Regions from separate parts of the Microbacterium algihabitans genome, predicted to be linked through region 2. Evidence: predicted binding sites of a transcription regulator. Region 2 holds the regulator's gene; the other holds the start of a gene.
The links. Region 2 encodes LexA, which represses DNA repair genes until DNA is damaged. Its sites were predicted from a motif close to TCGAACANNTGTTCGA; they were not measured.
Positions count from the first base shown of each region.

Region 1 (14,803 bases), on a different contig from region 2:
GCGAGCCGCTCGAGCCCAGCGGATGCCCGAGCGCGATCGCCCCGCCGTCGGCGTTGACGATCTCGGGGTCGAGTCCGAGGCGCCGCACGCACGCGAGTGACTGCGAGGCGAACGCCTCATTGAGTTCGACGGCGTCGAGGTCGGATGCCGACAGCCCGGCCTTCGCGAGAGCCTTCTCGGTCGCCGGCACGGGGCCGAGCCCCATGACCTCGGGAGCGAGAGCCGCGGCGGCGTGCGCAACGATCCGCGCGCGCGGCCGGAGTCCGTACCGCTCGACGGCGGCGGCGCTTGCGACCACGAGGGCCGAGGCCCCGTCGTTGAGCGAGCTGGAGTTGCCCGCGGTGACGACCTCGCCGTCTTTCACGACCGGCTTGAGCCGCGCGAGCGCCTCGATCGAGGTGTCGCGGCGCGGCCCTTCATCGGTGTCGACGATGCCTCGACCGGTGTCGACGGCGACGATCTCGTCGGCGAAACGACCGGCATCCTGGGCGGCGATCGCGCGCTCGTGGCTGCGCAGGGCGAAGGCGTCGGCATCCGCCCGCGAGATCCCCTCGAGGCGAGCGACCTCTTCGGCCGTCTCGGGCATCGAGAACGTGGCCTTCTCGCGCGCGACGAGACGCGGGTTGGTGAAACGCCAGCCGATCGATGTGTCGAAGGACGCCCCGGGCTTCGCCCACGCCTTCTCGGGCTTCGCCTGCACCCAGGGCGCGCGGGTCATCGACTCGACGCCGCCGGCCACGACGAGGTCGGCGTCCCCCGCGCGCACGGCCTGCGCGGCGAGCGCGATCGCGCTCATGCCCGAGGCGCAGAGGCGGTTGACGGTGAGACCGGGAATGCTGTCGGGCAGCCCCGCGAGCAGCACGGCCATGCGGGCGACGTTGCGGTTGTCCTCCCCGGCCTGGTTGGCGGCACCGAGGATCACTTCGTCGATCGCCTCGCCGGGAACGCCCGCGCGGACCACCGCCTCGGCGACGACGAGGGCCGCGAGATCGTCGGGACGAACGGAGGCCAGAGCCCCGCCGTACCGCCCGACCGGGGTGCGCGCACCGCCGATGAGAAACGCGTCCGCCATCGTCTTCCTCTCCCCCGCCGACTCTGGCGGGGCCCGTCCACCTCACCTGCGAGGTTTTCCGACCGATCGTTCAGTAATCATGCCACGACGGAGCGGGAGGAGGCAACGGGCGGGTCCGAGAGATGACGCGGGGGCGGCCGTCGTGATCGACACGCGCGCTCATCCGACCGCGGCACGTCCCCGGCGCCCGCGCGGCGGCCCGTGGGGGCAGTTCGGGCGGCGGAGGATGACCGGGCACAGGAGGACCTACCCGTCCCGCGAGATCCTCCGCCGATCGGATCTCCTCCCGCGGCGCGACCGCGCAGACGACGCCGGCGACGAGCACCCGCGCGCGGCGAGGAAAAACGGTGCCCCCGACAGGATTCGAACCTGCGACGCCCGCGTTAGGAGTGCGGCGCTCTATCCCCTGAGCTACGGAGGCGGGGCTTTTCCAGCCTACTGCGCGGTGCGGGGCGAGGCCGTCGCACGCGATCCGGCGCCCGCGTCGTCGGAAGAGAGCGGGCGGATGCCGTGCCGCAGGCCCTCGATGAGACCGTCGTCCCAGGTCCCCGGCTCGGCGGGGGTCGCCTGGCTCAGCTCGACGCCGGCCGGACCGATCGTCGCCGCGCACACCAACAGCGACTCGAGCACGTGCCCGTCGTGCTCGTCGCGGCGCAGCACCGATGCCGACGGATCGACGGTGGAGGCCTCGACGACGTCGAGCCACGGCATCCACCATTCCGATCCCTCGGCGAGGCCCGCATCGCGGAACGCCTCGAGCCAGCGCGCGATGCGCGGGGTGCCAGGGTCGTCGACCGCGTGGTGGGCGATCATGTGGGTCCCGGGGGCGAGGGTCGTTCGTCGCGCGATAAGGCCGTCCCACTCGACGAGGTGCGCACCGTCAGCGTCGACCTCGACGAGGTTGAAGCCGCGCGTGCGAGGAGCGTCCGGGATGCCGGCGCCGACCGCATCGAGGGGGATGCTCCCCCGGCTCATCACCTCGTCGTCGCGGCGGGCCGAGAGGTCTTCGCGGTTCAGGAGCACCGCGAGTCGCCCGGCGTCGGGGTCGACGGCCAGCCAGGCGCCGCCGGCGCGGTCGTCGCGCACGCCGAGCACGCCGGGACGCTCGGGCCACCAGGCGCCGAGGCCGCGCCACGGACGGTCGCGGTCCTCGTCGCGGACGGCGAGGAGACGCACGGGCTCACCCGCGCGGTCGGGGACGTCGATCACGACCGTGCACATTCCGTCAACGCTACTCGCGGGCGGAGGGGCGGGGCCGTTCGCGCTTGAGCCTCAGACGTGAGCGCCGCCCCTCGTGCGTCGCCGCTCACGCCACCCGCAACGTCACGAGAACAGGAGGAGTCACCGGAACAGGACGATCGGCTCTATCAGCCTGTTTCCGTGACATCTCCTGTTCTGGTGACGCGCCACCGGCCGCGTGCACGACCTGGGAGACTGGGGCGATGTTCGTCGTCGTCGGAGTCACCGGGGGAATCGCCGCCTACAAGACCGTGAGCCTCGTGCGGCTGTTGGTGAAGGCCGGGCACGATGTGCACGTGGTCCCCACCTCCGATGCGCTGCGCTTCGTCGGGCTGCCGACGTGGGAGGCGCTGAGCCGCAATCCCGTGACCACCTCGGTGCACGACGACGTCGCGAAGGTGCGGCACGTGTCGCTCGGCCAATCGGCCGACCTCGTCATCGTCGCCCCCGCGACCGCGAACACCCTGGCGTCGATGGCGGCGGGATTGGCATCCGACCTTCTCGGCACGACGCTGCTGGCGACGACCGCTCCCGTCGTGGTGGCGCCGGCGATGCACACCGAGATGTGGCGGCATCCGGCGACCGTGCACAACATGGAGGTGCTGCGTGCGCGGGGCGTCCACGTCGTGGGGCCCGCCGACGGCGTGCTCACGGGAGGCGACTCGGGTCCGGGTCGCATGTCGGAGCCCGAAGAGATCGCCTCGGCCGCCCTCGCCCTCGTCGCGCGGTCGGGCGACCTCGAGGGTCTGGCGGTCGTCGTGAGCGCGGGCGGCACTCGCGAGCCCATCGATCCCGTGCGTTTCCTCGGCAATCGGTCGAGTGGTCGCCAGGGCGTGGCGATCGCCCACGCCGCCGCCGAGCGCGGGGCGCGCGTGACCCTCGTCGCCGCTCATCTCGATGGCGTCGTGCGGCCCGGACCGGGCATCGAGGTCGTCGGTGTCGGTACGGCCGACGAGCTCGGACGGGCGATGGATGCCGCTGCCCCCGACGCCGACGTCATCGTCATGGCGGCCGCGGTCGCGGACTACTCCGTCGCGTCGGTGTCGGACACCAAGTTGCGCAAGCAGGACTCCCCCGGCGCTCTGACCCTCGAGCTGCGCGAGAACCGCGACGTCGTGGCAGGGCTGGTCGCGAACCGCCGCGCGGGGCAGACGATCGTCGCGTTCGCCGCGGAGACCGTCGGCAGTGATGGCGAACTGCTCGATCGTGCCCGGGCGAAGGCCGCACGCAAGGGCGTCGACCTGTTGGCCGCGAACGCGGTCGGGTGGACGCAGGGTTTCGAATCGACGCAGAACGCCCTGGTGATCGTCGACCGTGACGGAACCGTGGCCGCCGAGGTGGCCGGGTCGAAGGACGACACGGCGCACGCTCTGCTCGATGCGGTGCTGGCAGCGCGGGCGGGGCAGACGGGGCTGTCGGGCTGAGCCCGCCCGGTACGCGACCGGGGCCGGTCCGCCGTGCGGCGAAGTGGCGCGCGTGGGGCCGCACGGCACCGAGACCGGGTTCAGACGCAAGCGAGGCCGGGCCCGCCTTTCGACGAGTCCGGCCCCGGGTGCGTGGCGGGTCAGTAGCCGTACATGTATTGCAGCTCCTGAATGACCGCGAACACCTGGCCCAGGATCATGACGAGCCACACGCTGCCGATGATGAGCGTGACGACGGTGACCGCGATGGCCGCCCACACGGGCGCGAGCCCCGATCCGGTGCGACGACGCAGCACGACGCCTCGACCGATGATGTAGACGAGCCCGGTGCCGATGGCGAGGACCGTGAAGCTCCAGGCCCAGTGGAACGGACGGTCCACGCCCCGCGCGCGCAGCTGACGCCAGTCGAGGAAGGCGAACAGCACGGTCAAGGCGGCGAGGACGAGGCTCACGACACTCGCCACGATCGTCACGAGCGAGCCCGCCATCGACGGACCACCCATGCCTCCGGAGGCCAGGTCGGCGTAGACCGAGTCGCGGATGTACGACCCCCAGTCGAAGAGGAACAGGCTGAGGACGCTCACCAAGGGGAGCGCGACGATCAGCCAGATCCAGACGGTGTTGGTCTTGATGTCGCGGCGCGGGGCGGCGTCGTACCCGGCGGGCGTCGAGGCGGGGTAGGCAGGGGCGTTCGGGTATCCGGGTGCGGAGCGGTATGCGGGGGTCGAGCCGTAGGCGGGGGCGGAGGTCGGCGTCGCGCCGTACCCCGGAGTCGCCCCCGAGCCGGCAGCCGCGCCGTATCCGGGTGCGGCGCCCGAGCCGGACGCTGCGCCGGAGTCCGTGGAGGAGCCGTGGGCCGAAGCGACTCCCGCTGCGGCAACTCCGCCCACCGCGCCTGCGGCGGCGGCCGCCGCAGCAGAACCGCTCGAGCCGTGCGTCTGAGCCGACTCGTGCGCACCCGTCTCGCCCGGCGCCTCGACGGACGCCTGACGGTCGACCGAGCCGAGCGGATCCGGGTTCACCCTGTCGGCATCCGAGTCGTGGGAGTCCGCCGCCACGGAGTGGTCGTCGTGACCGCCAGCGCCGTATGCGGCGGCGTCGAGACCGGCAGCAGCGCCGACCGCGTCGTGTCCAGCGGCATCGTGGCCGCCCGCGTCGTCGTGACCGAGGGCGTCGTCGCCGACAGCATCGTGTTCGACAGGACCGCGCTCGGCGACATCGCCGGCTGCGTCGTGACCGGCGGCGTCATGCCCGGCTGCGTCGTGCTCGGCGACATAGCCGGCTGCATCGTGACCGACAGCATCGTGCCCGGCGACATCGCCGGCTGCATCGTGACCGGCGGCGTCGTAACCGGCTGCATCGCGCCCGACAGCATCGTGCCCGGCAACATCGCCGGCGACGGCCGCATCCGCGCGGTCGTCGTGCGCGGCGGCATCCGCCCCCTCCGTCGAGGCGCTCGACGCGCCGTCGGCGGAGCGCACCTCGTCGGTCCAGGAGGTGCCGTTCCAGCGGCGCAGCCCGCCGCCGCCGGCGGGGTCGGGGTACCAGCCGTCGGGCGGAGTGGAAGTGTCGGTCATGTCGTTTCCCCTGTCTGGTCGGAACGAACCACGGTGGGCCCGAGTCTAGTGACGCCCTCCGACGTCACCGGAAGTCGCGCGAGGCGTGGGCGACACCGACGCGCAGATCGGTGAATCCGTCGGCCACCACGTTCGTCACCCCCTCGACCGAGCGCTCGAGCATTCCCCGCACGATCAGGGCGGGCGACTCGCGCGCCACGCGGCGGTACCTGTTCCACACCCCGACCGAGCAGATGATGTTCATGAGCCCGTGCTCGTCTTCGAGGTTGAGGAAGGTGATCCCGGATGCCGTGGCCGGCCGCTGACGATGAGTGACGAGCCCGGCCACCTCGATGCGACGATCGGTCTCGAAGGTGCGCAGTTCGCGGGAGGTGAGCACTCCGCGCGCATCGAGGGCCGAACGGAAATGCGTCATCGGATGGTCGTCGGCGGAGAGCCCTGTCGCCCAGAGGTCGGACGCGAGGATCTCGTAGCTCGACGGGTCGGTGAACAGCGGAGGCTGCACGGCCACGAGGGAGTCGGGCAAGAACTCGGGGCGGTCCAGCGCCGCCGAACCCGACAGCCAGATCGCCTCGCGACGCGTGTGCCCGAGGCTCTCGAAAGCGCCCGCCGTGGCGAGGGCCTCGAGTTGGGCGGTGACCAGCCCCGTGCGCCGCACGAGGTCGCGCAGGTCGCGGTACGCGCCGTTTCGCTCGCGCTCGGCGACGATGCGCTGGGCCACCTTGGCGCCGATGCCGGTGACCCCCGCGAGTCCGAGGCGCACGGTGAATCCGCCGTCCCGCCGGTGCGCGAGCGTCTCATCGGGTTCCGACGGATCGAACTCCCCGGTGGGTGGCTGCTCCGCGTGCGCGCACGCGTCGAGCCCGGTCGGTGCGGGCCGGCTGCGGGCGGCGGTACCGCTGATCCCCTCCGACGCCGCTCTCGTCGCGGCATCCGGTTCCGCCTCGAACCGCACCCCCGTGCGAGCGTTCGCCCCCGCGCTCGCCTCCACCCCGTCGACGGCCTCGAGCGTCGCCTCGACCCCCGAACGCAGCAGGTCGGGGCGGCGCACGACCACGCCGTGTCGACGTGCGTCGGCGGTGAGCGTCGCCGGCGAGTAGAAGCCCATGGGCTGGGCGCGCAGGAGTCCCGCGAGGAAGGCCGCTGGATAGTGCAGCTTGATCCACGAACTGGCGTACACGAGCAGAGCGAACGACAGCGAGTGCGACTCCGCGAAACCGAAGTTCGCGAACGCCTGGATCTTGGCGTACAGCTCGTCGGCGACCTGCCCGACCAGGCCGTTCTCGGCCATGCCGGCGTAGAGCGTCTCGCGCAGGGAGTCGATGCGCTCGAGCCCGCGCTTGGACCCCATCGCCCGCCGCAGCAGGTCGGCGTCTTCGGCCGAGCAGTTGCCGATGGCGACGGCCATCTGCATGAGCTGCTCCTGGAACACCGGCACGCCCATCGTGCGCGCGAGCACCGGTTCGAGCTTGGGGTGCACGTAGGTGATGGGTTCTTGTCCGAGCTTGCGCCGCACGAACGGGTGCACGGCCCCACCCTGGATGGGCCCGGGGCGGATGAGCGCGATCTGCACGACCAGGTCGTAGAACTTTCGCGGCTGCAGGCGCGGCAGCAACCCCATCTGGGCGCGGGACTCCACCTGGAACACCCCGATCGAGTCCGCCCGGCAGAGCATGTCGTACACCGCCTTCTCTTCCTTCGGCAGTGTCGACAGCTCCCAGGACTCGCCCGTGGCGTCGCGGATCAGGTCGAAGCAGTACTGCAGCGCCGCGAGCATGCCCAACCCCAGCAGGTCGAACTTCACCAGCCCCATCCACGCGGCGTCGTCTTTGTCCCACTGGATCACCGTGCGGTTCTCCATGCGGGCGTGCTCGATGGGCACGACCTCGCCCACCGGACGATCGGTCAGCACCATGCCCCCGGAATGGATGCCGAGATGTCGGGGGGCCTTGAGCAGTTCGGAGGCGAACTCGATGACCTGGTCGGGGATGTCGTGGTCGGCTCCCGACTCGAGCGTCGCGCCCCAGCGCTCGACCTGCTTCGACCAGGCGTCTTGCTGGCCCGGGGAGTGCCCGAGCGCGCGCGCCATGTCGCGCACCGCGTTCTTGGGGCGGTACTGGATGACGTTCGCGACCTGTGCCGCCCGCTCGCGTCCGTACTCGCCGTAGACCCACTGGATGATCTCTTCGCGACGGTCGGAGTCGAAGTCGACGTCGATGTCGGGCTCCTCGTCGCGCAGGCTCGACAGGAACCGTTCGAACGGCAGCTTGTAGAAGATCGAGTCGACGGCGGTGATGTCGAGCAGGTAGCAGACGGCGCTGTTGGCCGCCGAGCCGCGGCCCTGGCACAGGATGCCGCGCCGTCGCGCTTCGGCCACGATGCCGTAGACGATGAGGAAGTAGCCCGGGAAGTCCTTCATCTCGATGACCTCGAGCTCGCGCTCGATGCGCCGTCGATCGTCGTCGGACAGGTTCGGGTACTTGCGGGGCACGGCCTCCCACACCAGATGACGCAGCCACGACATGGGCGTGTGCCCCTCGGGCACCTTCTGCTTCGGCAGTGCGGGCTTGGCCCGACGCAGCGGGAAGGCGATCTCGTCGGCGAGCGTCACCGTCCGCGCCACCGCCCCCGGATACCGGGCGAAGCGCGCCGCCATCTCGACCCCCGAGCGCAGATGCGCGCCCGCGTGCGAGGGAAGCCACCCGTCGAGTTCATCGAGGCCCCGATTCGCCCGTACCGCGGCCACCGCTGCGGCGAGCAGCTGCTTCTGCGGGGCCGCGTAGTGCACATTGTTCGTCGCGAGCGTCGGGAGCCCTCTCTCTGCGGCGAGCGCGGCCAGCACGTCGTTGCGACGCGAATCGAGCGGGTCGCCCTGGTCCATGAGCTCGACGTAGACCGACCCGGGGCCGAACAACCGCACCAGGGTGTCGAGCTCGCGGGCGGCACCGGTGGGGCCCTCGGATGCCAGCGCCAGGCGCACCGCGCCCTTGCGGCATCCGGTGAGCACCGCCCACTGCGAATCCTCCGGCCCGCCGGCGCGCGCGGCGAGGTCTTCGAGGTCGTAGACGGGACGCCCCTTCTCGGCACCGGTGAGTTGCGCGTGGGTGATCGCGGCGGCCAGGCGGTGATACCCCTCTTCTCGACGGGCGAGCACGAGCAGGTGGGATCCTTCGGGGTCGGCCTCGCCGTTCTGCGGGCCGGTGAGCCCGAGGGAGAGTTCCGCCCCGAACACCGTCTTGACCGCTCGGGCCTCGGCCGCCTCGGCGAAGCGGACGATCCCGTAGAAGCCGTCGTGATCAGTGAGGGCGAGCGCGTGCAGGCCGAGGCGCTCGGCCTCTTCGACGAGTTCTTCGGGCGAGGAGGCGCCGTCGAGGAACGAGTACGACGAGTGCGCGTGCAACTCGGCGTACGGAACGGCGTCGGCGGGGCGCTCGATCGACGGCGGCACGTAGGCGCCGCGCTTGTGCGACCAGGCCGGGCTGTCTCCGCCGTCGCCGTTGGTCGGCGTGCCGGTCGGGCGTCGGGCGTCGCTGAGCATGCGCTCGAGCTCCGACCACTTCACCGGGGGGTTGTTCCAGCCCATCAGCGCACCCCTGCCCCGCGCGTGCACCCGGGCGCGACAGGCGTGACGGCCGGGACGGATCGACCCTCAGTCATAACGCCCCTCCGCTCGCCACTCGCCCTCTTCGACGACCAGCAGCCACGCGCCGCCATCGGCGTCGACCACCTGGAAGCGGTGGGCGCGCCGCGCGCGCAGGGGGTCCCACCCGCGTTCGCTGATGGGCCACGGACCTGCCCACTCGCTGATGCGGCGGCGTTGCCCGGCGGTCTCGAGCACCGCCGGCGGAGCGCTGAGCACGTCGCGCTCGCCCACCGTGACGGAGGCGCCGGCGATGTCGGTGACGCCGACCGGTCGGGGTTCGGGGTAGACGACGGCCGGCAGGGGGTCGGGGAGGCTGCCGGGCCACGGCCGGGCGCGGTCTTTCGCGGTGATCGCCCTGTCGCCCCACGGCACGAGCACCTGACGCTCGGCGAGCCAGCGCCCGCCGCCGATGACGGGGGTCACCACCCCGCGGTGGCCGAGCATGGCCTGTACACGCGAGAGGGCGTGGTGCACGCGCTCGTCGGGGCCGGCGCCGAACAGCCCCTTGGCGTGATGGGCGGCGGCGTCGACGGCTTCGGGCTCGATGTGCACCCCGGCCACCCCGCTGCCGAAGATGCCCTGGGCGTCTTCGGCCAACTGCCAGCGCACGCGATCGACGACACCGGCGGCGTCGAACGACCCGGGGTGCAGCCATACGCGTTCGCTGCGCTCGCCTCGCTCGCCCGTGAGCACGACCCGCAGTTCGGTGCAGACCAGATCGTGCGCTCCCAACTGCGCGATGAACTCTTCGGCCGCGACGCGCATGCCGAACGCGATCTGGTCGGCGAGCTCGAGCGGGGGTTCGAACGCCACCTCGCGGTGCAGCTCGGGCGGGGGCGTGCGCGGCTGCACCGGTTGGGAGTCGAGCCCCGCGGCCAGGGCGTGCAACCGCACGCCGCGTTCACCGAAGCGCTCACGCACCCGCTCGACGGGCAGGGCCGCGAGAGCGCCCAGCGTGTGCACGCCCAGACGCGAGAGGAGGCTGCCGAATTCGTCGTCGTCGAGCGTGGCGATCGACAGGGGCGCGAGGAACACCCCCGCATCTCCGGGCGCGACGATGCGCACCGGGTCGTCCGCGGCGGCGGACCGGGCCGCGTGCTCGGCCGTGAACACGCCGTCGGCCACGCTCGCCCGCACCCCGGAGAACCCCTCGTCGTCGAGCAGGCGGATGAACATGCGCGCCGCCTCGGCCTCGCCGCCATAGTACCGCGCCGGCCCTCGGGACCGCAGCGCGCACAGACCGGGCCGCACGATCTGCACGCCGGGCGCCCGCTCTTCGATCCGCGCGACGACGGGGGCGAACGCCCGCGCATCGCGGACGGGATCGGCCGCCACCACCTGCAACGTCGGGCACAGCGCCTGGGCGTCGCGACGCTTCTGCCCGCGGCGCACGCCCTGTGCGCGGGCGGCCCACGAGCAGGCGACGACGAGGTTGTTGGCGAACACCGCCACCGCGGCATCCGGTTTCGGCGGGGTGGTGGCCTCGTGCGCGAACGCCGTGATGGGCCAGTCGGGGAACCACAGCACCAGGCTGCGCGTGGGCGCCTGCATCAGCCGACCGCCCGCGCACGGAAGGCGTCGCGTTCGCGCGAGACGAGCCGCTCGGCGGGGGCGCCCAGCAGTTCGATCGATCCGTCGGCGGCGGGGAGCAGCATGCGGGCCCGCCGCGCGTTCGGCGAACGGCGGCTGCTCACCGACACCGTCAGCTCACGACCCGCCAGGTATCCGTGGCCCTGCCCGAGACCCGACCACCGGGGGTCGGCGACGTCGATGACCGCCTCGGCCTGGGGCCACTCCCCCTGCACGAGCAGCACCGACCCGCGATCGCGCAGACGCGCGGCCAGGCGCGTGGTCTCAGCGCCCCCGCGTGCGGCGGAGGAGCCGGCCGGGGGCCGGACGGCGACGACCGGCAGCACCTCGGTGATCGTCGCCGTCACCGCGAGCCAGCGCGGCCCGGGGTCGGGGATGAACACGAGCCGATCGAGGTCGAGCCCGTACTTCTCCGCCGCCTCGGCGCCGAGCTCGGGCATGCCGATGACCCCGCACCAGGCGCCGTCCTGCGAGGGGCGCGCCATGAGCGCCAAGAGCAGCGACGCCGAGCGGGCGAGGGAGTACGCCGACCCCGACCGGAGCCCTCCGCCGGGCAGCAGCGAGGTGAACGCGGGATGGGTCGGCAGTACCGGGGCGTCCATGCGCCGCCCCTGCATGCGCTCGAGGCGATCGCGCAGCGCATGGATGTCGGGTACGGCCTGTACCTGGTCTCGCATGATCGCCCTCACTCCCACAGGTTAGAACATCTGTTCTATCGCCTCAATCCCTGTGGCTCGAAGATACGATCGACCTCCGACATCGGCCCCGAGCGGGGGTCGCACCCGCCCGGCACCCCGCGTGCCCTCAGTACGCGATCCGCCCGGTGCGGTCGTGGAACTCCCCGCTCGGACCGTCGCGATCGATCAGGGCCAGGGCGACGGTGGCATCCGTCCCTTCGGTGATCGTCTGGTGACCGCCGAATCCGTTGAACGCCGTCGCCGTATAGCCCGGGTCGGAGGCGTTCACCCGCATCTCGGGCAGGTTCTTGGCGTACTGCACCGTCAGGGCGATCACGGCGGCCTTCGACGCCGCGTAGGGAATCGACGGGACGCCGAACTCGTCGTGCCCCGGCGTCGTCAGCCACCGGGTGAACCCGACTCCGGACGCCACGTTGACGATGACCGGGTTCGCCGAGCGGCGCAGCAACGGCAGGGCCGCCTGGGTCAGGCGCACCACGGCCATCACGTTCGTGTCGAACACCTCGGTCATCGCCGCGACGTCGAGGTCGTCGACGCCGTGGGAGGTGCCGAGCACGCCCGCGTTGTTCACGAGCACGTCGAGGGCGGGAAGGGTGGCGAACGCGGCATCCACGCTCGCCTGGTCGGTCACGTCGAGCTGCACGGCGTGAGCGCCGAGCGCCCGGACGTCGTCGCCCGTGGCGAGGTCGCGCATGCCGGCGTAGACCGTGTGGCCGGCGTCGATGAGGCGCCGGGCGGTCTCCAGGCCCAGGCTGCGGTTTGCTCCGGTGATGAGTGTCGTCGTCATGACCTCATCCTGCGCCCACCGTCGCGGCCGCCCCAGGTACGGGACGACGGGGGGTCCACCGGTACCAGGATCCCCGGCGCGCACGGGACCATGATGGAGGGATGAGCGAGTTCGCCAGCGTGCTGCGGTCGTGGCGCGAGCGCGTCCGGCCCGAGGAGGTCGGCCTCCCCGCCGGACCCGGGCGCCGCACGCAGGGCCTGCGCCGCGAGGAGCTCGCGGCCCTCGCCGGGGTGAGCGTGGACTACGTCGTGCGGCTCGAGCAGGGGCGGGCGACCCATCCGTCGGGGCAGATGCTCGGCGCCCTCGCGACGGCGCTGCGGCTCACAGCAGCCGAACGCGACCACCTGTTCCGGGTCGCCGGCAGCGCCCCTCCCCCGCGCGGCCTCGTGCCCCGGCACATCACCCCGGGCGTCCAGCGGCTGGTCGACCGCCTCACCGACGTGCCCCTCGCGGTCTTCACCGCCGCGCACGACCTCCTGCTGTGGAACGCCCTCTGGGCCGCGTTCGACGGCGATCCCCTCCGGCGCACCGGGCTCGAGCGCAACGTCGTCTGGCGTCACTTCACCCAGGGCCACGAGGGGATCGCGTGGGATGCCGTGCACGACGAGGAGTTCGCCCGCGACCTCGTGGCCGATCTGCGCTCGGCGCTCGGTCGATATCCCGCCGACCGATCGCTCGTCGACCTCGTCGCGCGCCTGCGCCGCGACTCCCCGGAGTTCGAGCGCCGGTGGGATTCCGCCCACATCGCCGAGCACCGCAGCAGCCGCAAACGCGTGCGCACGGCGGTCGGCGAGATCGAGGTCGACTGCGACGTGCTCAGCGTGCCGGGCAGCGACCTGCGCGTCGTGGTCTACACGGTGGCCCCGGGCACTCCGGATGCCGACCGCCTCGATCTCCTGCGCGTGACCGGTCTGCAAGACCTCGCTCCCCTGCACGCCTGAGCGTTCGGGGAGGGGATGATCCCGGATGCCGTGGTCAGGCCGCCAACGCCAGGTACGGCTCCCACCGCGGGTCGCTCTTGTCGACGCCGCGAACGGTCCACGAAGAGCCGTGCGGGGGCGCCGGAACGAGCCGGAGCTCCCACCGCATCTCTTGCGGGGTGCGGTCGCCCTTGATGTTGTTGCAGGCCAGGCAGCACGCCACGAGGTTCTCCCACGTGTCCTTGCCGCCGCGCGAGCGGGGCATGACGTGGTCGATGGTCGATGCCGCCTTGCCGCAGTATCCGCACCGGTGCGCGTCGCGCCGCAGCACGCCGCGGCGTGTGACGGGGACGCGACGGGCTCCCGGAACCCGCACGTAGCGGGTGAGGATGATCACGGCCGGGCGGTCGTACTCGCCGGCGGCCGCCCAGACGGGGTCCTCCTCGATGCGTTCGACGACGGTGGCCTTCTCGTTCATCACGAGCACGAGGGCTCGCTTGAACGACACGACCGCGAGGGGCTCGTAGCCCGCGTTCAGCACCAGTGTGCGCATTCCGTTTCCTCTCGAATGGCCGAGACGGCTTCTCGGATGTTCGACTCGTGACGAGGAGGGCACTCAGGGGTATGAAAAAAGGCGCTGTCTAGGCAGACAGCGCCTTCGAAGTCGCGGCGAGGCCGCGGCATCCGAACACACGATGCCGAAGAACGAGCAGCCCGAGCGCATCCATGGTGCGGATGCGCGGGCTGGTGTTCATCGGTCTTCCCTTCGGTTCTTCCGACGTCGCTGACAGGCTAACCCACCACGACACGCCCGGGGTCGGCCACTCGGGGAAACAGAAGACGGCGTGTCGGAGAACATCGTCTCCGACACGCCGTCTCGCGTGATGGAGGGGCTCAGCCCGCGTTCTGCTGCAACCAGGCGTAGGGGTCGACGACCGAGCCGTTGATGTGCACCTCGAAGTGCAGGTGGTTGGCGGTCGAGCTGCCGGTCGAGCCGACGAGGCCGATGACCTGGCCTGCGGCGACCGTCTGACCCGCCTGCACCTGACGGGTGCCGTAGGTCATGTGCCCGTAGGTGGTCGAGACCTTCTGGCCGTTGATGACGTGCTCGATGACGATCGCGACGCCGTAGCCGCCGTAGCTCTCCTGCGAGACCTTGACGACGCCGGCGGCGGCGGCGAAGATCGGCTGCCCCTGCGGCGCGAGCAGATCGACGCCCTGGTGGTAGCCGGAGTCCCACAGGCCACGGCCCAGCTTGTAGCTGGTGAGGGGCCAGCGCACCTCGCCGGAGCCCGGTGCGGTCATGTTGAGGTCGACCGACACGGAGCTCGACGAGCTGCTGCTCGACGCCTTCGACGCGTTGGCGGCCAGCTGACGGGCGCGCTCGGCGGCGGCGGCCGCGGCGGCCTCTTGATCCTTCTTCTTCTGGATCTCTTCGGCGGTGGTTGCCGAGTAGCTGCTGCGGTCGAGCGTCGCGGCGGTGGAGTCGGACGCGACGACCAGCGACTGGTTGTCGGGAGCCGACATCTGCTGGAGCGTCACGGTCTCGGCGGCCGGCATGGTCGCGGCGTACGCGGGGATCGCGACCGTCGCGACGAGGCCGGCGACCATCGACAGGATCACGGCACTGCGCACGGGCTTGCCGAACCGGCGCTGCGACGACGCGCTGCGCGCGGGTGCGGTGCGGGCGGCGGGTGCGGCCGCGGTGATCGAGGTGACCACGGGACGCTTCGCTGACGGCACGACGGCAGCGGCACGGGTGCTCTTGCGTGTGGGTCCGGTCGCGGGGACCTCGGGTAGGTCCGCAGCGGGATCGGTGTTTTCAGCCAAAGTTCCTCCGGCGCCTCTGCGCG
Region 1 is NZ_JAWDIU010000006.1:185,281-200,083, forward strand. It holds gene RWH43_RS15435 (thiolase family protein) at 1-1,072, opposite strand, end outside; tRNA gene RWH43_RS15440 (tRNA-Arg) at 1,421-1,493, opposite strand; gene RWH43_RS15445 (NRDE family protein) at 1,508-2,293, opposite strand; gene coaBC (bifunctional phosphopantothenoylcysteine decarboxylase/phosphopantothenate--cysteine ligase CoaBC) at 2,515-3,735, shown strand; gene RWH43_RS15455 (DUF2510 domain-containing protein) at 3,876-5,312, opposite strand; gene RWH43_RS15460 (error-prone DNA polymerase) at 5,377-8,895, opposite strand; gene RWH43_RS15465 (DNA polymerase Y family protein) at 8,962-10,506, opposite strand; gene imuA' (DnaE2-dependent mutagenesis accessory factor ImuA') at 10,506-11,234, opposite strand; gene RWH43_RS15475 (SDR family NAD(P)-dependent oxidoreductase) at 11,350-12,030, opposite strand; gene RWH43_RS15480 (helix-turn-helix domain-containing protein) at 12,132-12,971, shown strand; gene RWH43_RS15485 (HNH endonuclease) at 13,006-13,503, opposite strand; gene RWH43_RS15490 (M23 family metallopeptidase) at 13,845-14,672, opposite strand.
Region 1: a site for LexA is predicted at 11,245-11,260, ahead of imuA' (DnaE2-dependent mutagenesis accessory factor ImuA'). Genes of this name have one in related genera too.

Region 2 (14,803 bases):
GTGACTCGATGTCGCGTCAGGCCGGTGGACAGGTCGGCGCCGGCGGCGCCGGCATGGGATCGCGTGGTCCCGGTGAGACGAAGATCGAGCTCGACCGTCGTCGCATCCGCACGAAGATGGCGCTGCTGCGCAAGCAGCTTCGCGACTTCGCCCCCGCCCGCGAGGCGAAGCGCGCCGAGCGCAAGCGTCACACCATCCCTTCGGTGGCCATCGCCGGGTACACGAACGCCGGGAAGTCGAGCCTGCTCAATCGCCTCACGAGCGCGGGAGTGCTCGTCGAGAACGCCTTGTTCGCGACCCTGGATGCCACGGTGCGACGTTCCGAGACGAGCGACGGTCGCGTGTACACGTTGACCGACACCGTCGGCTTCGTGCGCAATCTGCCGCACCAGCTGGTGGAGGCGTTCCGCTCGACGCTCGAGGAGGTCGGCGACGCCGACGTCATCCTGCACGTGGTCGACGCCTCGCATCCCGACCCCGCTGCGCAGCTGATGACGGTCCGCGACGTGATGGGCGACGTCGACGCGAACTTCGGCCAGGAGATCGTCGTCTTCAACAAGGCCGACCTGGTGAGCGAAGACGACCGTCTCGTGCTGCGCGGTCTCGCACCGAACGCGAAGTTCGTGTCGTCGCGCACCGGTGAGGGCATCGACGAGCTGCGGGCCGCGATCGAAGACGCGCTGCCCCTGCCGGCCGTCGAGGTGCAGGCGGTCGTTCCGTACGACCGCGGCGACCTCGTCTCGGCCGTGCACGAGAGCGGGCTCATCGTCGCGCAGGAGCACCGCGAGAGCGGAACGTTCATCCACGCGCACGTGGGGGCTCGCCTCGCGGCCGAGCTGTCGGCCTTCGAGGCCTGACCACCGGCATCCGGAAGGCCCTCTCGCTGCGGCGTGGGGGCCTTCCGTCGTCGAGGGACGTGTTTCGACAGTGGAGCTTCTCCCCTCGGCGGGGGAGCGCAGCGTGCCAGTCTTCGACGGTGCCACCGTTCGTCCCGATCCTCGCCGCCGTCGAGGAGGCCGCCCGGCGCGAGGGATTCGCGGTGGATGCGGCGCAGCTGGCGGTCGCGCGACGGATGGCGCTCGCCGCGACGCGCGCGCTCGAGGGGAGACCGACGAAGGGTGTGTACCTCCACGGCCCTGCCGGGCGCGGCAAGTCCTGGCTCGCCGATGCGGTCTACGCGGCCGTTCCGCCCGGTCGGGCCGCCCGTGTGCACTTCTCGGGCTTCTTCGATGATCTGCACCGGCGCATTCACGCGCATCGCCCGGAGCCGGATGCCATGGCTCGCGCGATCGACGACGTCGTCGGCTCCGACCGTCTGGTGTTTTTCGACGAGCTGCACGTCCACGATCCCGGCGACGCGATCCTCCTCACGCGCCTGGTCGAGCGCCTCGTCGACCGGGGTGGAACGCTGGTGGCGACGTCCAACTACGCGCCGTCCGAGTTGCTTCCCGACCCCGTGTGGCACCACCTCTTCGAGCCCGGGATCGCGCTGTTGACGACCCATCTCGACGTGATCCCGCTCGAGGGGCCGATCGATTATCGAACCCTCGCACCCGCGATGCGTCAGGGGTTCCGCGCGGGCACGTGGTCGACGGGAGCGTCTTCGGTGATGTCGGGGTCGTCCCGGCAGCTCGTCGTCCGCGACCGTGTCTTCACCGTCGCGTCCGCGGGGGAGGGGGCGCTCGTCGCGACCTTCGATCAGCTCTGCGAGACGCCCCTCGCCGCGTCGGAGTACCGGCACTGGAGCCGGCGGTACCCGCACTGGACGATCATCGGCGTTCCGCCGCTGGACGAGGTCGGCCCCGCCGCACAGCAGCGCTTCGTCGCCCTCATCGACGTCCTCGTGGACGCCGACGTGCGCCTCGACGTGCAGGCGGTGGTGCCGGTCGACGAGTTCGTGCGGCGCTGCGCGGGGCGACCCGATGCGTTCCGCATGGCGAGCCGTCTGCGACTGCTGCGCTCCCTCTGAATCGGTCGAGCTCGAGAGCCGGGATGCCGGCGTGGTCAGTCGAGCTGGAGGGCCGGCATGCCCGGCGTTTCGAACCCGAACACCGCGCCGAGGAAGCCGAGCTCGCGCTCGAGCGAGTCGATCACGGTCTCGGAACGACGGAAGCCGTGGCCCTCGCCCTCGTAGAGGACGTACGCGTGCGGCACGTGGTGCGCCGCCAGCGCGTCGCGGATGGCCTCGGCCTGCGATGGCGGGACGACGCGGTCTTCCGAGCCCTGCAGGATCAGCAGAGGAACCCGGAAGTGCTCGGGACGCCCGAGAGGGGACCGCTCGATGTAGACCGCTTCGGCCTCGGGGAGCGGGCCGATGAGCCCGTCGAGGTACCGCGCTTCGAAATCGTGGGTGTCTTCGGCCAGGGCGCGGGCGTCGCCCACGCCGTACCGCGAAATACCGGCAGAGAAGACGTCGGTGCGCGTCACGGCCGCCAGCACCGTCCAGCCGCCCGCTGAGCCGCCCGCGATGGCGATCCTCTCGGCATCGGCGAGCCCTGCGTCTGCCAGAGCGGATGCCGCCGCTGCCACGTCGTCCACATCGACGACGCCCCACTGGCCCTTGAGACGGTCGCGGTAGTCGCGTCCGTACCCGGTGGAGCCGCCGTAGTTGACGTCGAGCACGCCGATGCCCCGGCTCGTGAAGAACGCCGTCTTGGCCGAGGGGGCCGGCCCGACGTGCGAGGTGGGTCCGCCGTGCACGAGGACGACGTAGGGAGGTCGCTCTCCGGCGGGCGCGACGACGTCGGGGTGGGTGGGCGCGTAGGCGAAGGCGTGCACGGTGCCGTGCGGCCCCTCGGTCTCGAGGGCCCGAGCCGTCGGCATCCATTCGTCGCCCCACGACCCGGCGCCGCCGGTGACGAGGTCGACCGCCCCGGTGTCGAGATCGACGAGCCAGAGCCCCGACCGCCCACCGGCGTCGGAACCCGACACGAGCACGCGGGCACCGCGGACGTCGTCGATCGCCGCCCCCGCCACGACCGGGACGTCGACCGGGCGCACGCCGCTGGGCGCGATCTCGACGATCTCGTCTGCGCCGTCGGTGCGCACCGCGACGACGCGACCGTCGGAGGCTGCGCCGAACCATCGGGTACCGAGGACCCAGAGCCCGCCGCCCGTATCGGCGTCGGCGGGGGCCAGGGCTTGCGCGTCACCCTCGAGCGGACGGCGGAAGAGGTTCCAGCGACCGTCGGGATCGTCGGCGTAGAGCAGTTCGTCGTCGGCGATCCACACGGGTTGGAGCGGTGCGCGGCGCGGGCCGCCCGCGACCTGCCGCACCTCTCCGGTCGCGAGGTTCTTGACCTCGATCGAGGTGGCGTCCCAGGGCATGTCGGGGTGGTTCCACGCCACCCACGCGAGGTGGCGGCCGCTCGGCGAGAGCGCCGGCTGGGCGAGGAAGTCGCTGCCCTCGGCGAGGACGTCGCTCGACCCGTCGAGCGGGATGCGCACGATCGCGCGCTGCGGAACGCGGGACGAGCCGTGGGTCTCTCGCACGGCGAGGAGCACGCCGTGCTCCCACCGCAGGCCGCCGTGGCGCACCGCCTCGTCGGCGGGGGTGAGGGGCCGGGCGGCGTCGCCCGGACGGAGGGCGTACACGCGCTGATCGGTCTTCTCGACGTAATAGAGCTCGCCGTCGTCGGACGCGGTCCAGGCGCCTCCGCCGTACTCGTGCACGGCGGAGCGGGCGTTGGCGGGCGCGGGGAGCACCGTCTCGACCGCGCCGTCGACCCGGCGACGCTTGACGGCGACGCGGCCGGCCTCGTGCGGCACGGATTCGCCCCACCACACCTCGTCGCCCACGAGCCGAGCCCCGTCGACGCGCGGTGACGCCTGCGCGACGGACTCGGGCGTGATCGGGGAGGGCCAGGAACCGTAGGGGAGGGTGTCAGCCATGCCTCCACCCTAGGCAGGGCCTCCGACATCCGCGGATGCCGTCACGACGGCGGGGCGAATCTCCGGATCCGGCGCGCCGGGCAACGTGTGACGACGTCGAGGGCCGGATGCCGCTGTGCGGGCGGGCGTCCGACCCCCGGTGCCCTGCTCAGACGGCGCGGAGAACCGCGACCACGCGACCGAGGACGACGGCATCGTCGCCCAGGATCGGCTCGAACGCGCTGTTGCGGGGGAGGAGCCACATGTGGCCGTCGCGGCGGCGGAAGGTCTTCACCGTGGCCTCTCCGTCGAGCATCGCGGCGACGATCTCGCCGTTCTCGGCGTTCGCCTGCGACCGGACGACGACCCAGTCGCCGTCGCAGATGGCCGCGTCGATCATGGAGTCGCCCGAGACCTTCAGCATGAACAGCTCGCCCTTGCCGACGAGCTGACGGGGGAGGGGGAAGATCTCCTCGACCTGCTGATCGGCGGTGATCGGCACACCGGCGGCGATCCGGCCGACGAGGGGCACGAGGGCAGCGTCGCCGAGCGCGGGCGCGGTGTCGGCGGGGTTCTCGGCCGCGGCACCGGGGAGGTCGATCAGCACCTCCATCGCGCGCGTCTTGCCGGGGTCGCGTCGCAGGTAGCCGCTGAGTTCGAGCTGGTTCAGCTGGTGGGTGACGCTCGACAGCGACTTGAGTCCGACGGCGTCGCCGATCTCGCGCATGCTCGGCGGATAGCCGTGCCGGGCGATCGAGCGCTGGATGACCTCGAGGATCGCGAGCTGCTTGTCGCTGAGGCTCTTGCGTCGCCGGGTCTGCGGCCGCTCGCGGCCGGCGGCGGTCGTCGCGTCGGTCATCTGTGCTCCCCTCGCGCCGCGGAAATCACGGCGGAAATTCGAATGTCGGAGGTTGGTGGTGAGGTCTCCGTGTCGAAACCGTATCCGGTGGACGACCCGAATGACACGGAGCCTCGCGCGTGTCGCGTTCGATCGGTCTCCGAGACACGGGGTGTTGACACATCGAAAGTATCGAAGATAGATTCGGAATACAGATTCGCACCACCGTCCTCCCGGCCGAGGGCGGGGTGCGAATCTCTCCACCAAGGAGCACATCATGAGCAGCATCGCCCTCACCGCACCGACCACCCGCCTGCGCATCACCGCCCGCGGGCGCCGCGTCGTCGCCTTCCTCGTCGCCCTTCCCCTCGCCATCGCGCTCGGCATCGCGGTCGTCGGTGGCGGGTCCGCCCTCGCGTCCGGCGAGGCCGGCGCCCCCGCCGGTTCGTTCGCCGAAATGACCGTCATGAGCGGCGACACGCTGTGGTCGATCGCCGAAGACCTGGCGCCGGCAGCCGACCCGCGCGACGTCGTCGCCGAGATCACGCGCCTCAACGCCCTCTCGGGCGGAAACGTCACGGCAGGACAGCGAATCGCCATCCCGGCCGCCTACGCCCCCGTCGGCTGACTCGCGAGCTCTCGCCGCGAGCTGTGGTCGTGATCCACGGCCGTCGTCGCCGCCTACCATGGGTGAGGTGACTGTGCGCCTTGACGACCTGCCTCTCCGCGACGATCTCCGGGGTATGACCCCGTACGGTGCCCCGCAGGCGGCCCTTCCCGTCGCGCTGAACGTCAACGAGAACACCCACCCGGTTCCTCAAGAGGTCGCCGACGACATTCTCGACGCCGTCGCCCGGGCCCTGCGCGACGTCAACCGCTACCCCGACCGAGAGTTCACCGGTCTGCGGGAGGCCTTCGCCGGCTACCTGGGTCACGGGCTGTCTCCCGAGCAGATCTGGGCGGCCAACGGCTCGAACGAGGTCCTGCAGCACATCCTCCAGGCGTTCGGCGGCCCCGGCCGCACCGCGATGGGCTTCGCCCCGACCTACTCGATGTACCCGATCCTGACGCGGGCCACCGGCGCCTCCTGGATCGCGGGCGAGCGCGAGCACGACTTCTCGCTCACCGCGGAATCGGCCGCCGCGCAGGTGCGCGAGCGCCGCCCCGACATCGTGTTCCTGTGCGCCCCGAACAACCCCACCGGAACGCCTCTTCGCCTCGACGTCGTTCAGGCCGTCTACGACGCCACCGACGGCATCGTCATCGTCGACGAGGCGTACGAGGAGTTCGCCCCCCGCGACGAGCCCTCCGCGGTCTCGCTGCTGCCCGGTCGTCCGCGCCTGGTCGTCTCGCGCACGATGAGCAAGGCCTTCGCCTTCGCCGGAGCGCGCGTGGGCTACCTCGCCGCCGATCCCGCGCTCGTCGACGCCCTGCGCCTCGTACGGCTGCCCTACCACCTCAGTGCGCTCACGCAGGCGGCGGCGACCGCCGCCCTCGCGCACGCCGACACGATGCTGTCGATGGTCGACGAGATCGTCGCCCAGCGCGACCGGATCTCGGCGACCGTGGCCGCCCTCGGCTACACCGCCCACGAGTCGTGGACGAACTTCGTGCTGTTCGGCGGGGTCGACGACCCTGCGGCCACGTGGAAGGCCCTGTACGACCGGGGAGTGCTGATCCGCGACGTCGGGATCGCTCACCACCTGCGCGTGACGGCGGGCACGGCCGACGAGACCACGGCGTTCCTCGACGCACTGGCCTCGGTAGGATCGCGGTCATGACCGGCCCCGCCTCGCCCCGCACCGCCTCGATCACCCGCGAGACGAGCGAGTCCCGCGTCGAACTCGAGCTCGACCTCGACGGCCGCGGCACCAGCGACATCTCCACGAGCGTGCCGTTCTTCGACCACATGCTCACGGCGTTCGCGAAGCACTCGCTCACCGACCTGCGCGTCCGCTCGACCGGCGACACCCACATCGACGCCCACCACACCGTCGAAGACACCTCGATCGTGCTCGGTCAGGCCATCCGTCAGGCGCTCGGCGACAAGTCGGGCATCGCGCGGTACGGCGACGCCCTCGTCCCCCTCGACGAGGCGCTCGCGCAGGCCGTCGTCGACATCAGCGGGCGTCCCTACCTCGTGCACACCGGGGAGCCCGTCGGGTTCGAGCACCACCTCATCGGCGGTCACTTCACCGGATCGCTCGTGCGGCACTCGTTCGAGGCGATCTCGATCCACGCCGGTCTGACGGTGCACGTGCGCGTCCTGGGCGGACGCGACCCCCACCACATCGCCGAGGCCGAGTACAAGGCGCTCGCCCGCGCCTTCCGTCAGGCGAAGGCCCTCGACCCCCTGGTCGACGGCATCCCCAGCACCAAGGGAGCGTTGTGACCTCGAAGCCCGTCGTCGCGGTCCTCGATTACGGGTCGGGCAACGTCCACTCGGCGGTCAAGGCGCTGGTCGAGGCTGGGGCGGACGCCCGCCTGACCTCCGACCGTTCGCTCCTTCTCGACGCCGATGGACTGCTCGTGCCGGGAGTCGGTGCGTTCAGCGCCGTCATGGGCGCGCTCAACGCCAGCCGCGGCGGCGAGATCATCGACCGACGCCTCGCGGGAGGTCGGCCGGTGCTCGGCATCTGCGTCGGTATGCAGGTGATGTTCGAGCGCGGGATCGAGCGCGGCACCGACACCCCGGGTCTGGGGGAGTGGCCCGGCACCGTCGGCGAGCTCGCCGCACCGGTCCTGCCGCACATGGGTTGGAACACCGTCACCGCCGGAGAGGGCTCGCGCCTGTTCGAGGGCATCGAGAACGAGCGCTTCTATTTCGTGCACTCCTACGCCGCGCAGGAGTGGTCGCTCGAGGTCACCCCGCCCTTCCCTCAGCCCTCGGTCACGTGGTGCACCTACGGTGCGCCGTTCATCGCCGCCGTCGAGAACGGGCCGCTGGCCGCGACGCAGTTCCACCCCGAGAAGTCGGGAGAAGCCGGCATCCGCTTGCTGTCCAATTGGATCGGCGGCCTGCGCGCGACTACTGTGTGACCTCGTGCCCCGGCTCGGCGAGATGCGCCGAAGGGTGCGAGGAGCCATGAACGATTTCGCGTCCACGCCCGAACTTGTGCTGCTTCCCGCGGTCGACGTCGCCGACGGCAAGGCCGTCCGTCTGACCCAGGGTGAGGCCGGTACCGAGACCAGCTACGGCGACCCCGTCGACGCCGCCGCCGACTTCGCTCGCCAGGGTGCCCAGTGGATCCACCTGGTCGATCTCGACGCAGCCTTCGGTCGAGGCAGCAACGCGAGCGTCATGCGCAAGGTCATCAAGCAGGTCAAGGGTGTGCAGGTCGAGCTCTCCGGCGGCATCCGCGACGACCGTTCGCTCGAAGCCGCTCTGGAGAGCGGTGCGAGCCGCATCAACCTCGGTACGGCAGCTCTCGAGAACCCCGAGTGGGCGGCCGACGTCATCAACCGCTACGGCGAGGCGATCGCGGTCGGCCTCGACGTGCGCGGCACCACGCTGGCCGCACGCGGGTGGACCCGTGACGGCGGCGACCTGTGGACCGTGCTCCAGCGCCTCGAAGACGCCGGATGCAGCCGCTATGTCGTCACCGACGTGACCAAGGACGGCACGCTGCGCGGCCCGAACATCGAACTGCTGCGCGAGATGACCCAGCGCACGCCCAAGCCGATCGTCGCCTCGGGTGGCGTCTCAAGCCTCGACGACATCGCCGCGCTGCGGGAGCTGGTGCCGCTCGGCGTCGAGGGCGCGATCGTCGGCAAGGCTCTCTACGCGGGGCAGTTCACCCTCGCTGAGGCGCTGGATGTCGCCGGACACTGACGATCCGCACGACCACGCTCACGGCGCCCACGCGGATTCCGCCGGCGTCCCGTGGGAGGGCCGCCGATTCGAGTCGAACCCGCACTCCGGTGACGACGGATCCGCCGACCCGGCGCTGCTGGCCGCTCTTCTCGCGTTCCGCGCGGGGGAGGGCGATGCACGCGCCATCGTCGACGCCTACCGCACGGCGCGTCTGCTGATCCCGCTGGTCGCCGAGAAGGGCGATCACGGTGTCGGCGCGCACGGCCTCGAGGTCGACAAGACGCAGGAGCTCTCGATCGTCACGGTCGCCGCTCCCGACGGTCGCAAGGTGCTCCCCGTGTTCACCTCGGTGACGGCGCTGCAGACCTGGGACGCCACGGCCCGCCCCGTGCCAGCGGACGGTCGGCGCACGGCTCTCGCCGCGGCATCCGAAGACACCGAGCTCATCGTGATCGACCCGGCGTCCGAGACGGAGTTCGTCCTGCGTCGACCCGCGGTGTGGGCCATCGCCCAGGGCGAGCCGTGGGAGCCGGCGCACACGTCGCCCACGATCTTCACGGGTCTGCACGAGAGCATCTCGGGCGAGCTGGCTGTGCTCGACCTCGCGGTGGAGTCGGGCGATCCCTCGGGGCGCCTGCGCGGACCGGAACTCGTCGTGCACCTTCAGCTGATGTCGGGGCTCGAGCAGGAGGAATTGGATGCCGTGCTCGCACGCCTCGCGCGCCGGTGGGCGGCCGATGATCGCATCGCCGTCCTCGTGGATTCCCTGACGGTCAAGCTCCACCGCAGCAGCGAGGCCTGATCGCTCGGGTCCCGGTCCCTTCGACAGGCTCAGGGACCTCCCACCGCCGTCATACCCCCGCGGGTGGCACGGAAGAGGGCGGCCTGCGGAGGGCAGGGCGCAGTGATGCCCCCTCCCCAGGGCAATCGGGGAAGGGGCCCCGCTCTTGCCTTGGGAAGGGGGCATCACGGAGCCCGGTACCCCCAGAACGACGGAATTACGTGACGGGACCCGTCCACTTCTCGCCCGGCCCCTTGCCAATGGGGTCCTGGATCGTCGACGCCTCGCGGAACGCGAGTTGCAGGGAGCGTAGGCCGTCGCGCAGCGAGCGCGCGTGCATGTCGCTGATCTCGGGGGCGCCGGCGGTGATGAGTCCGGCCAGGGCGTTGATGAGCTTGCGGGCTTCGTCGAGGTCGAGCTGCTGGCCCGGGTCGTCGGCCAGGCCGGTCTTGACGGCGGCAGCGCTCATGAGGTGGACGGCGGCCGTGGTGATGACCTCGACGGCAGGGACGTCGGCGATGTCGCGGGTGGCGGAGGACGCCGCGCGCTCCTGTTCCTCCCAGCGGGCCAGACGCTCGTCTCCTGCTCCGTGGCGGTGCGCGGAGTGGTCTTCGGTGGGCATGTCGGGGGGAATCGTGGTCACGGGGTTCTCTCTGCTAGACTATGGCGGGCTTCGGAGTGTTTCACTCCGTACGAAAGAGGATCACATCCCACCCGCGCTTGCCGCTCCAGGCTACCGGGTTCCCGCACTCCGCTCCGTGTTCCACGGGGTTGCCTGGGTGCAGAAGCCGGTGCCGAAAGCACCGTGCCGGGTGGCGTGTCTCTCCTCTTCGCCCGCGATTCCGACGGATCGCGGCGGCCACCACCCGTATGAAAGAGGAGTTCCGCATCAGCGATCCCCGCACCAACGAGCGCATCCGAGTCCCGGAGGTCCGTCTCGTCGGACCCAACGGCGAGCAGGTCGGCATCGTCCGAATCGAAGCTGCGCTGCGCCTGGCCCAGGAAGCGGACCTCGACTTGGTCGAGGTTGCGCCGAGCTCGAAGCCGCCCGTGGTCAAGATCATGGATTACGGCAAGTTCAAGTACGAGGCCGCTCAGAAGGCCAAGGAAACGCGTCGTAACCAGGCGAACACCGTGCTCAAAGAGGTGCGGTTCCGTCTGAAGATCGAGGCTCACGACTACATCACCAAGCTCAAGCGCGCCGAGGGCTTCCTCCAGGCGGGCGACAAGGTGAAGGCCATGATCCTGTTCCGCGGTCGCGAGCAGTCGCGTCCCGAGCAGGGTGTCCGTCTGCTCCGCAAGTTCGCCGAAGACGTCGCCGAGTTCGGCACCGTCGAGTCGAACCCCACGATCGACGGCCGCAACATGGTGATGGTGGTGGCTCCTCACAAGAACAAGTCCGAGGTCAAGACCGAGCAGAACGCGCAGCGCACGGCGAACCGTGAAGCCGCGCGAAGTGCCGCTCGAGGCGATTCGGCACCCACAGACGAAGCTGCCCCGGCGTCCGCCGAGTAAAGCTCCCCGACTCCCGCTCCGCCGGGAACCCCAACGAAGGAAGACAGATGCCGAAGCAGAAGACCCACTCGGGCGCCAAGAAGCGCTTCAAGCTCACCGGTAGCGGCAAGCTCATGAAGCAGCAGGCCGGCATGCGCCACAACCTCGAGGGCAAGGCCTCCAAGCGCACCCGTCGCCTGAACCAGGAGCAGGTCCTGGCCAAGGGTGACTCCAAGGTCGCCAAGAAGCTCCTCGGCCTCTGAGCGCCGACGCACGTTAGGAAAGAACAGAAATGGCTAGAGTCAAGCGGGCAGTAAACGCCCACAAGAAGCGTCGCGTCATCCTCGAGCGCGCGTCCGGTTACCGCGGTCAGCGTTCGCGCCTGTACCGCAAGGCCAAGGAGCAGGTCACCCACTCCCTGGTCTACGCGTACCGTGACCGTCGCAAGCGCAAGGGCGACTTCCGTCGTCTGTGGATCCAGCGCATCAACGCCGCATCGCGCGCCAACGGCATGACGTACAACCGCTTCATCCAGGGCCTCGGCCTCGCGGGTGTGCAGGTCGACCGTCGCATGCTCGCCGAGCTCGCGGTCAACGAGCCGGCCGTGTTCGCCTCGCTCGTCGCCACGGCGAAGGCTGCGCTGCCCAGCGACGTCAACGCCGCGAAGACCGCGTAAGACACGCCTTCCACGAAACGGGCGTCCTCTTCGGAGGGCGCCCGTTTCGCTGTTCCTGCGCGGCCTCCCGGTTCGCATGCCGTCGGCGTCATACACTGAGTCCGTGCTCGAGAACCCCCGTTCGCCGCGGGTGCGCGCCGTGGCCAAGCTCAGCAAGCGCGCCGCCCGTCAAGAGACCGGTCTCTTCCTGCTCGAGGGTCCGCAGGCCGCCCGTGAGGCGCTCGAATGGGCGCCCGACACGGTGCTCGAGCTGTACGCGACGCCCACGGCGCTCGAGAAGCACGCCGATGTTCGCGAGCTGGCCGAGCGCGCCGACGTCGACCTGCAGTACACGACCGAGGCGGTCCTCGACGCGATGGCCGACACCGTCACCCCGCAGGGCATCGTCGCGGTGGCGCGTCAGGCGCCGACGGCGCTGAAAGACCTGCTGGCGGGCCGCCCGCGTCTGATCGCGATCTGCGAGGAGGTCCGCGATCCGGGCAACCTCGGCACGATCATCCGGGCCGCCGATGCGGCGGGGGCGGATGCCGTGATCCTCACCGGCCGCACGGTCGACCCCTACAATCCGAAGGTCGTGCGCTCGACGACCGGCTCGCTCTTCCACGTGCCGATCGCCGTCGATCTCGAGTTGGCCGACGTCGTGGAGCGCGTGCACGAGGCCGGACTCCGCGTGGTCGCGGCCGACGTCGACGGCGCGGATTTCCTGGCGTCTCGCGAGCTCCTCGCGGAGCCGACGGCGTGGTTGTTCGGCAACGAGGCGCGCGGCCTCGACGAGACGGCGCTGGCTCACGCCGACCTCTCGCTGCGCCTGCCGATCTACGGTCGGGCGGAGTCGCTGAACCTCGCCACGGCGGCCAGCGTGTGCCTGTACGAGACCGCTTTCGCGCAGCGCGCAGGTTGAGGCGGCTGTTACAGAACGGTTAAGGCGTGCGCGGGAATGTGGTCGGCCACCCTTCCCCCTCATAGGGTGAACACATGGCATCCGTACCCCCGGCGAGCTCCGAGCCCCTGGTCGTCGTCTCCGACGTGCAGAAGCACTACGGGCAGTTCCAGGCCCTGAAAGACATCGACCTCACCGTCGACCGCGGCGAAGTCGTCGTGGTCATCGGTCCTTCCGGTTCGGGCAAGTCGACCTTGTGCCGCACCATCAACCGTCTCGAGACCATCACGAGCGGCTCGATCACCATCGACGGCAAGGAGCTTCCCAAAGAGGGGAAGGGCCTGGCCGAACTGCGTGCCGATGTCGGCATGGTGTTCCAGTCGTTCAACCTCTTCGCGCACCTGACGATCCTCGAGAACGTCACGCTCGGCCCCATCAAGGTTCGCAAGATGAAGAAGGCGGATGCCGAGAAGGAGGCCCGGGCGCTCCTGGAGCGCGTAGGCGTCGGGCATCAGGCCGACAAGCTGCCCGCCCAGCTCTCGGGTGGTCAGCAGCAGCGCGTGGCGATCGCCCGGGCGCTCGCGATGAAGCCCAAGGTCATGCTCTTCGACGAGCCGACCTCCGCGCTCGACCCCGAGATGATCAACGAGGTGCTCGACGTGATGGTCGGCCTCGCCAGCGAGGGCATGACGATGATCGTCGTCACCCACGAGATGGGCTTCGCCCGCAAGGCCGCGAACCGCGTGGTGTTCATGGCCGACGGGCAAATCGTCGAGCAGGCGACCCCCGAGAAATTCTTCACCCAACCCGAGTCGGATCGCGCGAAGGACTTCCTCTCGAAGCTCATCACGCACTGACGCGTTCCTCATGACGGCGTCGAACGAGGAGGTTCTTCCGCCGAAAGCCGATCGACCGTTCCCCCGGTCCCTTTCGCGCGCCGTCACCCCAGACCTTTCATCCGCACAGCACACGTAACCAAGGAGACATCACATGCGTAAGACACGTTTTCTCGCCGGCGCGAGCATCATCGCCGCCGGCCTTCTGGCTCTGACGGCCTGCAACAGCGGCACCCCGGGCGCAGCACCCGGTGACGGTGCCTCCGACGGCGGCAGCGACGCACCGGTGTACGGCGCGGTCGCCACCGACGTCACGATCGAGAACAGCCCCACCTTCACCAAGATCGAGTCGGCCGGCAAGGTCGTCGTCGGTGTGAAGGAAGACCAGCCCGGCCTCGGCTACCTCGACCCGGTGACGGGCGAGCGCAAGGGCTTCGACGTCGACGTCGCGCGTTGGATCGCCGCATCGCTCGGTTTCGACCCGGCGGACGAGTCGAAGGTGGAGTACAAGGCCATTGCCTCGGCCAACCGCGAGCAGGCCCTCATCAACGGTGACATCGACTACTACGTCGGCACCTACTCGATCACCGACAAGCGCAAAGAGCAGATCTCCTTCGCCGGCCCCTACTTCCTCACCGGTCAGGGCCTGCTGGTCGCCGCCGATGACGACACGATCACCGGCAAGGACTCGCTCACGGCCGAGACCACCGTGTGCTCGGTGACGGGTTCGACGCCGATCCAGCGCATCCGCGAGCAGACTCCCGCGAAGGTCGTCGAGTTCGACACCTACTCGCAGTGCGTCGAGAAGCTCAAGAACGGCGAGGTCGACGCGGTGACCACCGACGAGGCGATCCTCCTCGGCTACGCCGCTCAGGACCCCGACAACCTCAAGATCGCGGGCGAGCCCTTCAGCGAGGAGCGCTACGGCGTCGGCATCGCCAAGGGCGACACCGCTTTCCAGGAGTTCGTGAACACGATGTTCACCGACGGAGGATCCACCTGGGAGGCCATCTTCGAGAAGAACCTCGGCGCCTCGGGCGTCAAGGGCGAGCAGCCGGCGGTCGACCCCGTCAGCTGAGCACCCGTGCGGGCGGCGCATGCGCGCCGCCCGCACTCCCGAGCTCCACGCGACAGACCCGCGACAGAACGGACCGCTTCCGGTGAATCAGATCTTCGACTACCCCGACCTGTGGGGACAGGCGCTGTGGGGGACCGTCGTGCTCTTCGTGGGCGGCGGACTCATCGCCCTCGTGCTCGGCTTCGTCGTCGCGGCGATGCGGGTGTCTCCCGTCCCCATCGCGCGTGCTGTCGGCGCGGTCTACGTCAACTGGATCCGCAACACCCCGCTGACGCTCGTGCTCTTCTTCTTCGCGTTCTGCGTGCCGTTGCTCGTCGACGTGCCCCGCGGCAGCTTCCTGCTGCTGGCCGTGTGCGGGCTCGGCGTCTACACGGCCACCTACGTGGCCGAGACCATCCGCTCCGGCATCAACACCGTCCCGGTCGGTCAGGCCGAAGCGGCCCGTGCCCTCGGCCTCGGATTCGGGCAGGTCATGTCGTTGATCGTCCTGCCCCAGGCCACCCGCTCGGTCATCCCCCCGATGATGAGCGTCTTCA
Region 2 is NZ_JAWDIU010000001.1:7,531-22,333, reverse strand. It holds gene hflX (GTPase HflX) at 1-857, shown strand, start outside; gene zapE (cell division protein ZapE) at 977-1,969, shown strand; gene RWH43_RS00110 (S9 family peptidase) at 2,005-3,891, opposite strand; gene lexA (transcriptional repressor LexA) at 4,040-4,729, opposite strand; gene RWH43_RS00100 (LysM peptidoglycan-binding domain-containing protein) at 4,986-5,336, shown strand; gene RWH43_RS00095 (histidinol-phosphate transaminase) at 5,395-6,489, shown strand; gene hisB (imidazoleglycerol-phosphate dehydratase HisB) at 6,486-7,100, shown strand; gene hisH (imidazole glycerol phosphate synthase subunit HisH) at 7,097-7,747, shown strand; gene priA (bifunctional 1-(5-phosphoribosyl)-5-((5-phosphoribosylamino)methylideneamino)imidazole-4-carboxamide isomerase/phosphoribosylanthranilate isomerase PriA) at 7,794-8,540, shown strand; gene RWH43_RS00075 (SseB family protein) at 8,524-9,324, shown strand; gene RWH43_RS00070 (DUF1844 domain-containing protein) at 9,521-9,925, opposite strand; gene infC (translation initiation factor IF-3) at 10,174-10,818, shown strand; gene rpmI (50S ribosomal protein L35) at 10,866-11,060, shown strand; gene rplT (50S ribosomal protein L20) at 11,090-11,473, shown strand; gene RWH43_RS00050 (TrmH family RNA methyltransferase) at 11,577-12,374, shown strand; gene RWH43_RS00045 (amino acid ABC transporter ATP-binding protein) at 12,449-13,210, shown strand; gene RWH43_RS00040 (glutamate ABC transporter substrate-binding protein) at 13,344-14,267, shown strand; gene RWH43_RS00035 (amino acid ABC transporter permease) at 14,350-14,803, shown strand, end outside.